One region of the Streptomyces sp. NPDC127038 genome, then DNA from elsewhere that is predicted to be linked to it. Evidence: riboswitches for the same ligand, from Rfam matches in the RefSeq annotation. Region 1 holds a riboswitch; the other holds the start of a gene.
What was found. Region 1 has a riboswitch for S-adenosylmethionine ahead of ACFWI4_RS15180 (amino acid ABC transporter permease). Riboswitches for the same ligand answer to the same signal wherever they lie in the genome.
Positions count from the first base shown of each region.

Region 2: another riboswitch for S-adenosylmethionine. It lies ahead of ACFWI4_RS18625 (aminotransferase class V-fold PLP-dependent enzyme); the one in region 1 lies ahead of ACFWI4_RS15180 (amino acid ABC transporter permease).

Region 1 is NZ_JBHXDQ010000017.1:45,996-53,595, forward strand. It holds gene ACFWI4_RS15150 (NtaA/DmoA family FMN-dependent monooxygenase) at 1-803, opposite strand, end outside; gene ACFWI4_RS15155 (LLM class flavin-dependent oxidoreductase) at 825-2,039, opposite strand; gene ACFWI4_RS15160 (putative leader peptide) at 2,117-2,260, opposite strand; gene ACFWI4_RS15165 (GNAT family N-acetyltransferase) at 2,263-2,988, opposite strand; gene ACFWI4_RS15170 (ABC transporter substrate-binding protein) at 3,077-4,102, opposite strand; gene ACFWI4_RS15175 (amino acid ABC transporter ATP-binding protein) at 4,167-4,964, opposite strand; gene ACFWI4_RS15180 (amino acid ABC transporter permease) at 4,961-5,941, opposite strand; SAM riboswitch class IV at 6,267-6,375, opposite strand; gene ACFWI4_RS15185 (glutathione S-transferase family protein) at 6,441-7,304, opposite strand; gene ACFWI4_RS15190 (putative leader peptide) at 7,433-7,513, opposite strand.
Region 2 is NZ_JBHXDQ010000024.1:15,931-23,530, reverse strand. It holds gene ACFWI4_RS18650 (NlpC/P60 family protein) at 1-480, opposite strand, end outside; gene ACFWI4_RS18645 (NYN domain-containing protein) at 778-2,127, opposite strand; gene ACFWI4_RS18640 (hypothetical protein) at 2,163-2,402, opposite strand; gene ACFWI4_RS18635 (rhomboid family intramembrane serine protease) at 2,555-3,310, shown strand; gene ACFWI4_RS18630 (Lrp/AsnC family transcriptional regulator) at 3,353-3,634, shown strand; gene ACFWI4_RS18625 (aminotransferase class V-fold PLP-dependent enzyme) at 3,674-5,035, opposite strand; SAM riboswitch class IV at 5,221-5,337, opposite strand; gene trpD (anthranilate phosphoribosyltransferase) at 5,436-6,500, opposite strand; gene ACFWI4_RS18615 (cytochrome bc complex cytochrome b subunit) at 6,672-7,600, opposite strand, start outside.

The DNA of each region.
Region 1 (7,600 bases):
AACTGGTCGTGCCGGCGGCCGTACTTGGCGAGGCGGTTCTTGACGTCCGTGTAGAAGGCCTGGCCGCCTTCGAGGGTGGCGTAGCGGCTGAAGATGGCGTCGGCGCTCGAAGCGGCGAATTCGCGGCCCTCGTCGGAGTCTCCGGCCTGGAAGATGACCGGGCGGCCCTGCGGGGAGCGCGGGACGTTGAACTGGCCGTGGATGTCGAAGTGCTGGCCGGTGTGGACGAAGGAGCCGGCCTTCGCGTCACGTAGGAAGACGCCGGTCGTCTGGTCAGCGATGATCTCGTCGCCTTGCCAGGAGTCGAAGAGTTCGCCCACCGTGGCCAGGAACTCCTTCGCCCGGGAGTAACGCTCGCCCTGCGGCAGGAAGCCGCCGCGGCGGAAGTTCTCGCCCGTGAAGGCGTCCCAGGAGGTGACGACGTTCCAGGCGGCGCGGCCGCCCGAGAGGTGGTCGAGGCTGGCGAACTGGCGGGCCACCTCGTAGGGCTCGTTGAAGGTGGAGTTAATGGTTCCGGTCAGGCCGAGGTGTTCGGTGACGGCGGCGAGCGCGGCGAGGACGGTGAAGGTGTCGGGGCGGCCGATGACGTCCAAGTCGTATATTTTTCCGCCCTGTTCGCGCAGCCTGAGGCCCTCGGCGAGGAACAGGAAGTCGAACTTGGCGCGTTCGGCGGTCTGCGCGAAGTGGGTGAAGGAGCTGAACTCGATGTGGCTGCCGGCCTTCGGGTCGCTCCACACGGTGGTGTTGTTGACGCCCGGGAAGTGCGCGGCCAGATGGATCTGCTTCAGCGGCTTGCTGGTCATGTCGGTGCGGGTCCTTCCGGCTCAGACGGTGGCAGCGGCGTAGCGGTTGGCGGGGCGGGCCAGGCCCAGCAGGCCGCGCAGGGTGTCGGCCTCGTAGGCGGTGCGGAAGGCACCGCGGCGCTGGAGTTCGGGCACCAGGCCCCGGGTGACGGCTGGCAGGTCGTGCCCGGCGACGGCGGGCCGCAACCGGAAGCCGCTCAGCCCCTCCACCGCCAAGTCCTGCAACAAGTCAGCGAGTTGAGCGGGCGTACCGGCGAAGATGCGTGCGTCGCTTGTGTACGGCTCCCCCGCGAGGGCGTCGAGACGTGCCCGGCGGTCCTCCGCCGCGGCCGGCTCGTCGTCCAGGAAGACCACCAGGTCACCGAAGACGTGCACGAGTTCACCGGCGCGTCCGGCCGCCTCCTGCTCGGCGCGGATCTCGGCGACGATCGCGCGGGCCTGGCCGGCGTCGTGCGGGGTGACGTAGCCGACGTCGGCCTGACGGGCCACCAGCCGGTACGGGATCGTCTGGTGGGCCAGGGCGGTGACCAGCGGCTGGCCCTGGGGCGGCCGCGGGGTGATGGACGGGCCCTTCACACTGAAGTGTCTGCCCTCGAAGTCGATGTAGTGCAGCTTGTCGCGGTCGATGAAGCGGCCGGTGGCGACGTCGCGGATCTCCGCGTCGTCCTCCCAGCTGTCCCAGAGTCGGCGCACGACCTCGACGTAGTCGGCGGCCTCGTCGAAGTGGTCGGTGAGCAGGTCCTGCCCGGCCGGGCTCTGGATGCCCTCCAGGCTGAGCGGTGGAAAGGTGCGGCGACCGAAGTGCGCGGCCTCGTGCGGCCGGGGCGAGATCTGCACGCGCAGGCCGGCCCGGCCGCTGCTGACGTAGTCGAGAGTGGCGATCGCCTTGGAGATGTGGAACGGCTCCGTGTGGGTGGCGATCACGGTCGGCACCAGGCCGATATGCCGGGTCAAGGGTGCAATACGGGACGCGATCAGTACGGCGTCCAGGCGTCCGCGGACCTGATCGGTACGGCCGTCCAACTCACCGTAGTGAGAGGACTGCAGGCCGAGGCCGTCCTCGAGGGTGACGAAGTCGAGCAGGCCGCGTTCGGCCTCGGCGACCAGGTCGGCCCAGTATCCGGCGGTGAACAGGTACCGGGGGCGGGCGACTTGCTCGCGCCAGGAGGCGGGATGCCAGCCTGTGCCGTCGAGAGCCACGGCAAGGTGCAGGGGAGAAGCGGGAGTTGCGGACACGAGGGTGCCTTCCTGGAGGTCCGTACGAGATCGCCGGCCCGCGGGAGTCGGGGCACACGGCGGCTAGGGAAGCGGGGTCAGGAGCTACAGAGGGAGCCGGCCACGCGCTGGAGGTCGATGTGGGGCCGGGAGTGGAGGCGGACGGCACGCAGTACACGTGTCACGTGTCGCACCTCCGTCCGAGCGGACCATGCACTCACCTTCGACAAGGACAACGGCACGGCTATGCCGTTTCTTCCAGAGCGGCTGCCCCGGTGTGCCGGACGAGCGAGAAGACGGTACGGCGGCGCAGGGTGAACCCGATCGACTCGTACAGCCGGATCGCGTTCGCGTTGGTGGCCGCGGCGTGCAGGAAGGGGCGTTCGCCGCGTTCCCTGATGCCGGCGGCGACCGCACGGACCAGGCGGGTGGCCAGGCCCCGGCCGCGGTGGGCGGGGTCGGTGCACACGGCGCTGATCTCCGTCCAGCCCGGCGGGTGCAGCCGCTCGCCGGCCATTGCGATCAGCCGGCCCTCGTGGCGGATGCCGAGGTAGGTGCCCAGTTCGACGGTGCGCGGCAGATAGGGGCCCGGCTCGGTGCGGGCGACCAGGTCGAGGATCTCGGGCACGTCGTCGGGACCGAGCCGTACGGCCTCAGGGTCGGGCCCCGCGCGCAGGGAGGTGTCCACGAGCTGGACGCCGTGTCCGGTGCGCACGACCTCCCAGCCCACCGCCGCCTCGGTGACGCCCCGCACCGCGGCGGTGCCGCCAGGGCCGACGAGTGCGGCGAGGTCGGCCCAGGCGCGCGGGTCGTCCTCGTCGGAGAGGGCGTGGAAGGGTGCCACGTCCTCGCGGTAGCGGGCGGCGCGGCCGATGCGTTCGGCGAAGGGGGCGTGGGGGCCGGTAAGCGCGGCCCAGGCGGGGTTGTCCAGGATGTGCGAGGAGCTGGCGTCGATGCTGGTCACGGACATGGTGTGGCAGTCTCCGGGGTGCGGCTCGGGTGTCCGGCGCGCGGGGACTCCACCGCGAGGCGGCGGCGGAGTCCCGGTCACGCGATGGTCAGGAGTTGTCGAGGGGCAGTCCGGGCGGGTTGACCTCGGACTTGGCGACGGCCTCGTTGGAGAGGTTGTAGGCCTTGAGCCACTCGGCGTACTGACCGTTCTCGATCAGGTAATTGATGGAGTCGGCGAGCGGCTTCGCCAGGCCGCTGTCCTTCTTCGCGGTCGCCGCGATCAGGCCCTGCAGGCTCGCGCCGGCTCCGGAGTACGTGCCTGCGGTGCGGGTGGCGTTGGGCGTGTTCGCGACCTGGCGGTTGTGGTACGCGATGCCGGGGTTGGGGCCCAGGTACGCGTCGATCTTGCCGCTGGACAGGGCGAGGTAGACGCTGTTGCTGTCCTGGAAGTACTTGACGGTGAGCTTCTTGCCCTCCTTGGCCAGCTTCGCCTTCCACTCCAGGAGGATCTTTTCCTGGTTGGTGCCAGAGCTGACGGAGACGGTCTTGCCGGCGAGGTTCTCGTAGTTGTCTTCGAAGTTCCAGGTGCTCTTCTTCGGCACCACGAAGGCGAGGTTGTCCTGCCGGTAGGAGGCGAACTCGTACTTCTTCTTGCGCTCCTCGGTGTCGGTGACGTTGGAGAAGGCCACGTCGACCTTGCCGCTGTCGATGCCGACGAAGAGGTTCTCCCAGGTGGAGTTCTTCACCTCGGGCTGGAGGCCGAGGACCGCGGCGACCAGGCGGCCGAAGTCGGGTTCCGCGCCGGTGAGGGTCTTCTGGTCGCTGCCCACGTAGGCCAGCGGCGGGAAGCCGGCCGGCAGGGCGCCGATGCCGATCTCCAGCTTGCCGCTCTTCTTGACGGCGGCGGGCAGTTCGGCGCTGATGGACTTGACCTCGGAGACCTTGATGGAGGTCTGCTTGGCGGCGCCGTTGGAGACCTGTCCGATGACGACCTCGCCGGACTTGGCGCTGTCGGTGGAGGTGGCCGCGTCGCTGTTGCCACCGCAGGCGGCGAGCCCGGTGGCCAGGGAGGCGACGGCGGTCGCCGCGGTGATGCCGCGTATCAGGCTGCGTCGGGTGAACTGGGTGGGCATGGCCGTTCCTTGTCGCTGGAGGTGATGAGGGTGGCGTGGGGGGAGGTCTGAAGGGTGCGGCGGGTCAGAGGACCTTGCTGAGGAAGTCCCTGGTCCGCTCGTGCCGGGGCTTGTCGAGGACCTCGGAGGGCGGGCCCTGCTCGATGATCTTGCCGCTGTCGATGAAGACGACCCGGTCGGCGATCTCGCGGGCGAAGCCGATCTCGTGGGTGACGATGAGAAGGGTGGTGCCGCTGGTCGCCAGGTCCTTGATGACGGCGAGGACTTCGCCGACGAGTTCGGGGTCGAGGGCGGAGGTGGGCTCGTCGAAGAGGATGACGCCGGGGCGCAGGGCGAGGGCGCGGGCGATGGCGACGCGCTGCTGCTGGCCGCCGGAGAGCTGGCGCGGGTAGGCGCCGGTCTTGTCGCCGAGGCCGACCCGGCCGAGGAGTTCGCGGGCGAGCTCCTGGGCTTCGGGCTTGCCGAGCCTGCCGGTGGCGACCGGGGCGGCGGCCACGTTGTCCAGGACGGTGAGGTGCGGGAAGAGGTTGAAGTTCTGGAAGACGAAGCCGATCCGCCCGCGCTGGGTGAGGATGGCGCGCTCGCTCAGCTCCTTGAGCCTCTCGCCCTGTCGCTTCACACCGATCAGCTCGCCATTGATGCTGACGTGGCCGATCTCGGGCTTCTCCAGATGGTTGATGACCCGCAGCAGGGTGGACTTGCCGGAGCCCGAGGGGCCGAGGATCACGGTGACCTCGCCGGGGCGGACGGTCAGGTCGACGCCGTCCAGCACCCGATGGGTGCCGTACCACTTGTGCACGTCGTGGACCTCGAGGGTGGCGGCCTCGACGTCCGCCAGGGCCTCGATGGTGTCGGCGGTCATACGGCGGCCTCCCGGCGGATGCGGGCCCGCAGGTCGGTGAGCCCGGTGCGGAGCTTCTGCAGCGGTGTCGGCGGCAGGCTGCGAATGGCACCGCGGGCGTAGTACCGCTCGACGTAGAACTGGACGACGGAGACGACGCTGGTCAGGATCAGGTACCAGACGGTGACGACCAGCAGCAGCGGCACGATGTCGCCGGGGTAGGTGGAACCCATGGTCTGCGCCGAGCCGAACAGGTCGAGCAGAGAGACGTAGAAGACCAGCGAGGTGCCCTTGATCAGGCCGATGAGCTGGTTGACGTAGTTCGGGATGATCGAGCGCAGCGCCTGCGGAAAGACGATCTTCCGGAACTGGTAGCCCTTCGGCAGGCCGAGCGCCGCGGCCGCCTCGTGCTGGCCCTGGTCGACGGAGAGGATGCCCCCGCGTACGACCTCGGCCGCGTAGGCGGCCTCGTTGAGGCTGAGGCCGATCACGGCGACGACCATGTCGGTGGCGAGCTTCGACTCGTCGAAGGAGAAGAAGGCCGGGCCGAAGGGAATGCCGACGCTCAACGTCTTGTACAGGGCACTGAAGTTGTAGAGGAAGATCAGTACCACGATGAGCGGGATGGAGCGCAGCGCCCAGACGTAGGTCCAGCTGACCGCGCGCAGCACGGGGCTCCTCGACAGCCGGGCCAGGGCGAGCACGATGCCGCCGATCAGGCCGAGCACCGCGCTGTAGGCGGTGACTTCGAGGGTGATCAGCAGGCCGTCGAGGATGGTGGGGCGCAGGAACCAGTAGCTCCAGCGGTCCCACTGGTAGAAGGGGTTGGAGACCAGTCCGTGCACGAACTGGGCGACCAGGACGAGGACGACCGCAGTGGCGATCCAGCGTCCGGGGCGCCGCAGCGTCAAAACTCGCTGGGCAGTGAGGGCTTTCGATGGTTCGTCGGCGGTCGGCGCCTCGGGGAGGGTGACGGTGGCGCCAGGGGGTTCACTCATGGTGGGCTCCGGCTGGGTGAGAACACCCCGGAAGCACGGCGGCATGCGGAAGCGCACACGACGGTGAGGTACCGGGGGCGGGGAGGACAACGGCACACCGCACGGGCGGTGTTCGTCAGGGAGTGCGGGGGCTGCGGGGAGGTGTCAGCCCCGACAGCGGGCACAGCCCGGTGCGGTACACAGTGCGCTGTTCACGCGGAGCAGATCGACGGCGCGATCGGCGACGAGAGGGTTCGGGTACGGCTGTACGCAGCCCTGGGAGCGGCGCGTGGCCGTCCTGGGAGCTGCGTACATGACGTCACCATCACTGTTCCGGCCCGTGTGGGCCTCGCGCTTACCGAAACGTCTTCGGTCCGGTCGTCACCTGGGGCACCCCACCGCGGAGCGAGGGTTGCCAGTCAGCAAGCCAGGGCTTGTCGCTGACACTCATGACCGTTCTGGGCCATAGTCAAGACAATTGCCCGAACGAATGTCAACGCCGGTCCACCAGGTGGAACGGCTAACGGGCCGCGTGTGCTGCCCAGTCCAGGATCCGCACGGCCGCTCCGGCGGCCTCCAGGCCCTGGCAACGGGCGTGGTGACGGCGCTCGATGCCGTCGAGGTCGAGGTGGCCGCCGAAGGCAGGGTGGGCGGCGAGCCGGCGGGCGTAGGCCCACAGGGTCGGGTGGTCGGCGATGCGTTGGACGGCTGAGGCGTCGAGGTGGTTGCGGTGCACGGTGTCGAGTTGGACCAGGGCGACCCACAACTCGACGTCGGCGGCGATGATTTCGTCGCGGATCAGGTACGTGCGTCCTTCGAGCCAGCGTTCCAGGGCCCCGAGCGTTTCGAGCAGCATGCCAAGTGCCGTGTCACGTTCCACCGGCGCGCCACCGGCCGATCCGGCGTGCTGCGCGGCCTGTTCGATGCCTTGCGCGCACATCCACTCGACGGCCTCGATCTCCGACTCCGCGCCGCACGGGTAGAGCGAGGGGCGGTCGCCGCCAAACCGGCGGTCGAGGTCGCGCATGATGTCCGGGGCGTGGGTGCTGACGATCCGCCCGGACCAGTCGTCGCTGAGCACCGGCGCGACGGCCGGACCGGGGTACCGGTGGGCGCTGGCCTCGTACAACGGACGCAGGACGGAGTGGCCGCCCTCGGGGCAGTCGGGGACCGCGGGCAGGAAGGTGGCCGGACAGACGGTGTCCAGGCCGAGCAGGCTGTGGGTGACGGCGATGCGCAGGCCGCCGGGACAGGCGGTCGACAGATGGAGGCGGTAGCGGCCCGGAACGGCGTAGTGGCCGCTGCGCGCGTCCCGGCCGATCCGGCCCCGGAAGGCGGGCGCGGGTCGGTCGGCGGCGTGGGCGGCCAGCGGTGTGACAGTCATGACTCTCCCCGGGAGCGGGCGCGGACGTACGCGCGGCGGAAGCGACGTCGGGTGAGGGAGCGGAGTTCTCCCGTGCGCACCGGACGGCACGACGCCCGAGGGCGTCTCCGGTGCGGGATGGGCGCGGCTCAGCCCTGGGGGTTGATGGCGCTGCAGACACGCAGCAGATCGATGTGACGGCGGGAGGTCAGAAGAGGCGAACGGCTCATCGGACGGTGACCGACTCCAAGCGCCTCATAATTTCCCTACCTATTCACTAGGATTCCCTCAGTGAGTGTCGATCCGACCGACATCGG
Region 2 (7,600 bases), on a different contig from region 1:
GGCGCGCTGCTGGGCGAGCGAACGCTGCTTCTCCTGGACCTTCTTGAGCGACTCGACCTGCTGGGCGCTCAGCTGGTCCATGGCCGAGGCCTTGTCCAGGAAGTCGTCCGGGTTGGAGGAGAGGAAGAGCGCCACGGACGGGTCGATGCCACCGGTGCGGTACTGGGCGCTGGCCATCGAACCGAGGCCGTCACGGAGCTGGTTGAGCTCGTCCTGGCCGCGGGCGACGTTGTCCTGGAGTGCGCTGATCTCCTTCTGGAGCTTCTGCTGCTTCTCCTTGGCCCCGTCGAGCTTCTCCGTGGCCTGCTCGGCCTCCTGGTAGAGCTTGTCGACCTTGGTCTTGACCTCGTCCTTGTTGGGCTTCTCGGACGGGGCCGCGTTGGCGGCGTTGGCGCTGAGCACAACGGCGGCAGCGGCGGCGGTGGTGAGCACGGTCACACGGGTGCGGCTCGGCTGCTTGGGTCGACGGTGGGACGCCACGAAGGCGAGCTCCTTCTTCCTCCAGCCGCCTGCCGAAAACGCCGACGGGCGGTGCCCCTCCACCGTCACTCCCCATGAGTGATCACCCTGTTGGAGGTTCGAGGCACGACCCTAGTGACCTACTTGTGATCAGTTCAAATCCAAACCTGAAAATTCTTTGTCACCGAGCGCATTCTTTGCCATCAACTCACCAGCAGTGATGTCCGCTTGACACTACGTCGCGTGAAGATACGACGAATCCGGGCATCAACCGCAGACGTTATGCATGGTGCGTACGTGACGCATGGGGGAAACCGCTCAGCCGCGCGAGAAGCGCTTGAGGAGCACCGCGGACGCCACCGGGCGGGCGCCCGCCTTGGCGATCCCGTCGGCCACCTCGCGGTCGGTCGAGACGACGATCACCGGCCGGCCGGGCGGCTCGGCGCGCACGAGCTGACGGATCAGCTCGTCCGCCGTGACGCCGGGCTTGGAGAACAGCACCCGCACCCCGCGCGGAGGCGCGAGCAGCACCGGGGCGGCCAGCTCGGCCCCGTCGAAGACACAGGTGACCTCGGCGCCGGTCTGCGCGGCCAGCTGCGAGAGCTGGCCGAGCAGCCGCAGCCGCTGCTTCTCCAGCGGCATCTGGGGATAGCCGGTCTTGGTGACGTTGTAGCCGTCGACGACCAGATGGGCCTGGGGCAGCGCGAGCAACTGGTCCAGGATCGCCGGGTCGTTCTCCGACAGTGCCCGGGTCGCGATGTCCTTCGGGGTCATCCGTCCCGGCTCGACCGCCTCCACCGTCTCGGCGGGCCGTACGGAGACGGGGGGCAGCGCCAGTTCCCGGCGCAGCCCCTGGGCCGCCTCCAGGACCGTGTCCAGCAGCAGCCGCACCCGCATGTCCTCGACGCTGCGCCCCTCGCGGGCCGCCTTGCGGGTGGCCTCCAGCGCGGCCTCGGCCTCCGACAGACGCGCCTTGAGCCGCCGTGTCTCGCTCTCGGCCGCGGACACCTGGGCCTGGCTCTCCGCCTTGGCCCCCTCCGTCTCGGCCTGGAGCTTGCGCAGGGCCGCCTCGCCGCGCTTGACGTCGCTGAGGGCCCCGCGCAGCTTGCGGTGAAGCGATTCCGCTTCCTTCCGGGCCGACTCCAGCTCCGCGCGCAGCCGTTCGGTCTCGGCCCGGGTCTGCCCGCGGGCCTCCGCCAGTTCGGCGCGCAGCCGGTCCAGTTCGGCGCGGGACTCCTCGTCGGCGCGCTCGGCGTCCGCCCGCAGGGCCTCCTCGCCCGCGGCGGTCACGAGCTTCACCCAGCCGGCGGGACGCACGACGTAGGCCGCGGCCGCCACGTCCAGCGGATCCGCGGCCGGGGGCGGCGCGCCCGAGTCGAGGGCGCCGACGAGCTCGGGCTGCGCCTCTCTGAGCTTCTCGGCGATCCGCTGTCTGAAGAGCGGGTCCGTCTCCAGCGCCGCCGCCATCGCGTTGCCGGCGAACTTGGCGCGGCGATTCGGAGCGAATCGGGCGTACTGCCTCAATTGCGCGGGCAGTTCGGAGACGGTCAGCCCGCCGAAGCCGTCCGAGACGATCTGTACGACCCGGCGGCGCACGCCGTCGGGCATCGGACGGTCGAGCACCTCGGCGGTGCCGTCGTCCGGCTCCCCGCCTGTGGTCTCCACCATCCGTTCACCCCAATATCCGTGCGGGGCCCGCTCCCTCAGGAGCCGGCGCCCGGCCTGTCCACGAGTTCGACCTGATCCACCGCGTTGCACCAACGGCACCGCACCGACTCGATGGTCTCACTGACCACCTCGCGCTCCTCGACCTTCGGCTCACCGGCCAGGTCCAGGTGCACATACTCGACGACCTTCGACGAACGGGTCACGTCGAAACGCGTGAGATTGCCGCAGAGGGCACAGCGCCAGCGGGTCTTGGCGTCGGGCAGGGGAACTGTCATAGGGCAGCCGCTTCCTTCTCGTGTCCGTCCGGCGCCGGATTTCCCGGTCCTTTGGCTCGTAACCCTACGGCCTGGCGGGTACTCGACGCTCGGGTGTCCACGGCGGCGAGGCACTCCGTGCGCATCGGTCCGCTTACGTCATGCTCTGTACCATGATCGGCAATTGGAGTGCGGCGGCCGGCAGGGCACTGCGGGGACGGTCGGCGCCGGTGACGTACGGGCTGATCGTCCTGTGCTGTCTGATCTTCGTGATCGGACCCGCCTCGGGCCTGGATCCCGCGTACGGCACCGGGGACGAACTGCTGGTCGCGCAGCGGGCGTACTTCCGCCGCTGGGGCGTCGTGCCGGCCGGCCTGTTCGGCGGGGCTCCGGGCGAGGCGTTCACCCCCGCGACCGCGCTGTTCATCCACGGCAGCTGGCTCCATCTCCTGGGCAACATGCTGTTCTTCTACGTCTTCGGGCTGATGACCGAGGAGCGCATGGGACACCTGGAGTTCGCCCTCTTCTACCTGGGCTGCGGATATCTGGCCCTGCTCGGCTACGCGGCCGCCAACGCGAGCTCGCAGCAGTCCCTGGTCGGGGCCTCCGGGGCGATCTCCGCGGTGCTCGGCGCGTTCCTGTACCTGTTCCCCAGGGCGCGGGTGACCAGTCTCTTCCCGTTCCTGTTCTTCCTGCCGCTGCGGTTCCCCGCCTGGGTGGTGCTGCCGTTCTGGTTCACGCTCCAGTGGCTGGCGGCGGGGCGCAGCTCCTCGGGCCCCGGGGTGGCCTATCTGGCCCATCTGGTGGGCTTCACCCTGGGCTTCGTCTACGCCTGGGCGCGGTTCCGCCGCCGCCGGGCGGCCGTGCCCGCTCCGGGGCCGGTCCCGGGGCCCCCGCTGGAGCGGCCGGGCCCGGTGGACCGCGAGTAGGGTGAGATCCCCAGCAGCGGCCCCCTAGGGAGAGAACCAGCCGTGATCACCGCGATCGTCCTCATCAAGACCAGCGTGGACCGGATCCCCGAGATCGCCGAGTCGATCGCGTCCCTGGAGAGCGTCAGCGAGGTCTTCTCCGTCACCGGCACCTACGACCTGATCGCCATGGTCCGGGTCCAGGCCCACGACGACCTGGCGGACGTCATCCCCGGCCGGATCAGCAAGATCCCGGGCGTCGAGGCGACGGACACGCACGTGGCGTTCCGTACGTACTCCCAGCACGACCTGGAGGCGGCGTTCGCGATCGGTCTCGACTCCTGACCGACGCGGCGCCGCCTCCGGGCGGGGTGGGCGCGGGTGTCAGACCGCGGGGACGCAGCGGCCGCCCTCGGTGCGGTACTGCCAGCGGGCTCCGTCCCTGACGAGCTCGCGCACCGCGCGGACGAACCGCTCGACGTGCTCGTCGGGGGTGCCCGCCCCGAAGCTGACGCGGATGGCGTTGAGGGACTTCTCGCCGGGGGCCGCTTCCGGGGCTCCGCACTCCCCCTGGGTCTCCGGGGCGCTGCCGAGCAGGGTGCGGACGAGCGGGTGGGCGCAGAAGAGGCCGTCGCGGACGCCGATGCCGTACTCGGCGGAGAGCGCGGCCGCGAAGTGCGAGCTGTTCCAGCCCTCGACGACGAAGGAGATGACGCCGACCCTCGGGGCGTCGTCGCCGAACAGGGAGAGGACCCGGACCTCGGGAACCTCGGCGAGGCCCGCGCGGACGGTGCGGATCAGGTGCTGCTCGCGGGCGACGATCCGCTCGAAGCCCTCCTCGGTGAGCGCCTTGCACGCCGAGGCGATCGAGTAGGCGCCGATGACGTTGGGCGAGCCGGCCTCGTGGCGGGCGGCGCTGTCGTGCCACTCCACGTCCACGCCGCCGTCCGCGCGCCGGCTGACCCTGCGGCTGGCGCCGCCGCCCGCGAGGTAGGGCTCGGCCTCGCGCAGCCAGTCGGAGCGGCCGGCGAGGACGCCGGAGCCGAAGGGCGCGTACAGCTTGTGCCCGGAGAAGGCGACCCAGTCGACGTCGAGGTCGGCGACCGACACGGGGTGGTGCGGGGCGAGCTGGGCGGCGTCGAGGACGATACGGGCGCCGTGGGCGTGCGCGGCGGCGGCCAGTTCCCGTACGGGCCACAGCTCCCCGGTGACGTTCGAGGCGCCGGTGACGCAGACCAGGGCCGGTCCGTAGGGGTCGCGGGCGGCGAGGGCGCGCTCCAGGGTGTCGACGGCCTCGCCCGGGGTGCGCGGGGCGTTCAGGTAGGTCACGCGGGCCTCGCGCCAGGGCAGCAGCGAGGCGTGGTGCTCGGTCTCGAAGACGAAGACCTGGCAGTCGGCCGGGAGGGCCGAGGCGAGCAGGTTGAGCGAGTCGGTGGTGGACCGGGTGAAGACCACCTGGTCGCCGGCCCGGCAGCCGAGGAACTCCTCCACGGTCCTGCGGGCGTTCTCGAAGAGGTCGGTGGACAGCTGCGAGAGGTAGCCGGCGCCCCGGTGGACGCTGCCGTAGTACGGCGCGTACGCGGCGACGTCGTCCCACACCCGCTGGAGGGCGGGGGCGCTGGCCGCGTAGTCGAGGGCCGCGTAGGTCACCTCGCCGCCGGTGACGAGGGGGACGGTGACATCCCTGCCCAGAACGGGCAGGGGGGCACAAACACTCTGGTCGGCGGCAACGGTGGAGACAGACATGGCGAGCTCCTGTGAGAGGCAGGCGGGATCACCGCGGGAACCGGCCGCCGGGAGGCGGGCGGGGCGCGGGAAAAGGTGAAAAGGGTGTGCGGGGGCGGGGCTCTACGCCCTATCGCATTCGCTTGCTCACAGAAGGCTCCCTCGAACGACCAGGACCCCTGGTGGTCCGCCCGGAGAGCGGGAGGGGTCCGCGCTTGCCGTAGACCTCGCTGCCTACGACCTGGTCTTCACCCGGGGCACCCCGCCACGGACGGAGGGTTGCCGGACAGCCGGCCGGGGCCTGATGGCTGTCACTCATGACCTGGTACAGCATCTTGCCAGAGGATCTTCCGCGCGCAAGACGCAGTCCGGATCCTGGACTGCGTCCCGCGCGGGCGCCCGTGCGGGACGGGCGGGTGGATCAGGCGTTGCTGGCGGCCACCCAGCGCTCCAGGGTGCGCCTGGCGGCGCCCGAGTCGATCGCCTCGGCCGCCCGGTCCATCTGGTCGCGGAGCTGCCCGGCGAGCGGCCCCGCGCCCGGTGTGAGGGCCACCAGGGCCGCCGCCGAGTTCAGCAGGACGGCGTCGCGTACGGGCCCCTGCTCGCCGTCCAGCAGGCGCCGGGCGACCTCCGCGTTGTACGAGGCGTCGGCGCCGCGCAGCGCCTCCACGGGGACGACGGGGAGCCCGACGTCCCGCGGGTCGAAGCGCTCCTCGGTGACCTTGCCGTCGCGGACCACCCAGACGTGGGAGCCCCCGGTGGTGGTCAGCTCGTCGAGACCGTCGTCGCCGCGGAAGACCAGCGAGGAGTTGCCGCGCTCGGCGAACACGCCCGCCACGATCGGCGCCATCCGGGGATCGGCGACACCGACCGCCTGGGCCTTCACCCGGGCCGGGTTGGTCAGCGGGCCGAGCACGTTGAAGGTGGTCCGGATGCCCAACTGGCCGCGGGCCGCCGCCACATGACGCAGCGCCGGGTGGAACTTGACCGCGAAGCAGAAGGTGATCCCGGCCTCCTCCGCCACCTGGGCGACCCGGCTCACCGGCAGTTGGAGGTTGACGCCGAGCTTCTCCAGGACGTCCGACGCCCCGGACGCGGAGGACGCGGCCCGGTTGCCGTGCTTGACGACCTTGGCGCCGGTGCCGGCCACCACGATCGAGGACATCGTGGAGATGTTGACGGTCTTCGCGCCGTCGCCGCCCGTTCCCACGATGTCGACGGTGCGTCCGGGCACCTCGATCACATTGGCGTGCTCGTACATCGCCCGGACGAGTCCGGCGATCTCCTGGACGGTCTCGCCCTTGGCCCGCAGCGCCACCACGAAACCGGCGATCTGCGCGTCGGTCGCCTCGCCGCGCATGATGCGGTCCATCGCCCAGGCCGTGTCGTCCGCGCTCTGGTCGCGGCCTTCGAGCAGTCCGTTCAGTACAGCGGGCCAGGAACGGCCCGCCGCGGTGTCGCCTCCAGCGGGGTTCACAGCGCTCATGGTCGCTCCTGGGTTCGTGGGTCACGCGGTCGCGGGTGACACGGTGTCGTGGTGACACGGGGTGGAATCACCCCGCGGCACCGGGTGAGTCCACCCTATCCAGCCCGGGGGACGGCAAAGAGCCCCGTCCGTTGCATGGACGGGGCTCCTGCCGTGGCGGACTGCCGGGGATCAGTGGTGGCCGTGGCCGCTCGTGATCTCCTTGTACTCCTCGACGGTGGGCTTGGGGATCTGGCCTTCCTCCCCGTAGAAGCCCTCGCTCATCTTGGCGCGCAGCTTCTGCGCGCCCGAGACCTTGCGCTCGACACCGTTCTCGTCGACCGTCGGGCCGATCTCGACCGGCTTGTACTGCTCGTGCGCGGTGAGCGTGTGCAGCGCGTCCTGGCTGAGCGGCTCGTGGACCTCGATGAACTCACCGTGCGGCAGGCGCTTGATGATGCCCGACTCGCGGCCGTGCAGCACCTTGTCCCGGTCCCGGCGCTGGAGGCCGAGGCAGATCCGCTTGGTGGCGAGGAAGGTGAGCACCGGCACGACGAAGAAGGCGATGCGCACGAACCAGGTGATCGAGTTGATCGCCAGGTGGAAGTGCGTGGCCCAGATGTCGTTGCCGCCGCCGACGAGCAGGACGAAGTACCAGCTGATCCAGGCGGCACCGAACGCGGTCCGGGTCGGGACGTTGCGCGGGCGGTCCAGGATGTGGTGCTCGCGCTTGTCGCCGGTGACCCAGGACTCGATGAACGGGTAGACCGCGATGGCGACCAGGACCAGCGGGAAGATCACCAGCGGGATGAACACGCCCAGGACGAGCGTGTGGCCCCAGAGGTTGATCTCCCAGCCCGGCATGACACGGATCAGGCCCTCGGAGAAGCCCATGTACCAGTCGGGCTGGGCGCCCGTGGACACCATGTCCGGACGGTACGGACCCATGGCCCAGATCGGGTTGATCGAGGCGATCGCCGCGATGGCCGCGATGACACCGAAGACCAGGAAGAAGAAGCCTCCGGCCTTGGCCATGTACACCGGCAGCAGCGGCATGCCGACGACGTTCTCGTTCGTCTTGCCGGGGCCCGCGAACTGCGTGTGCTTGTGGTAGAAGACCA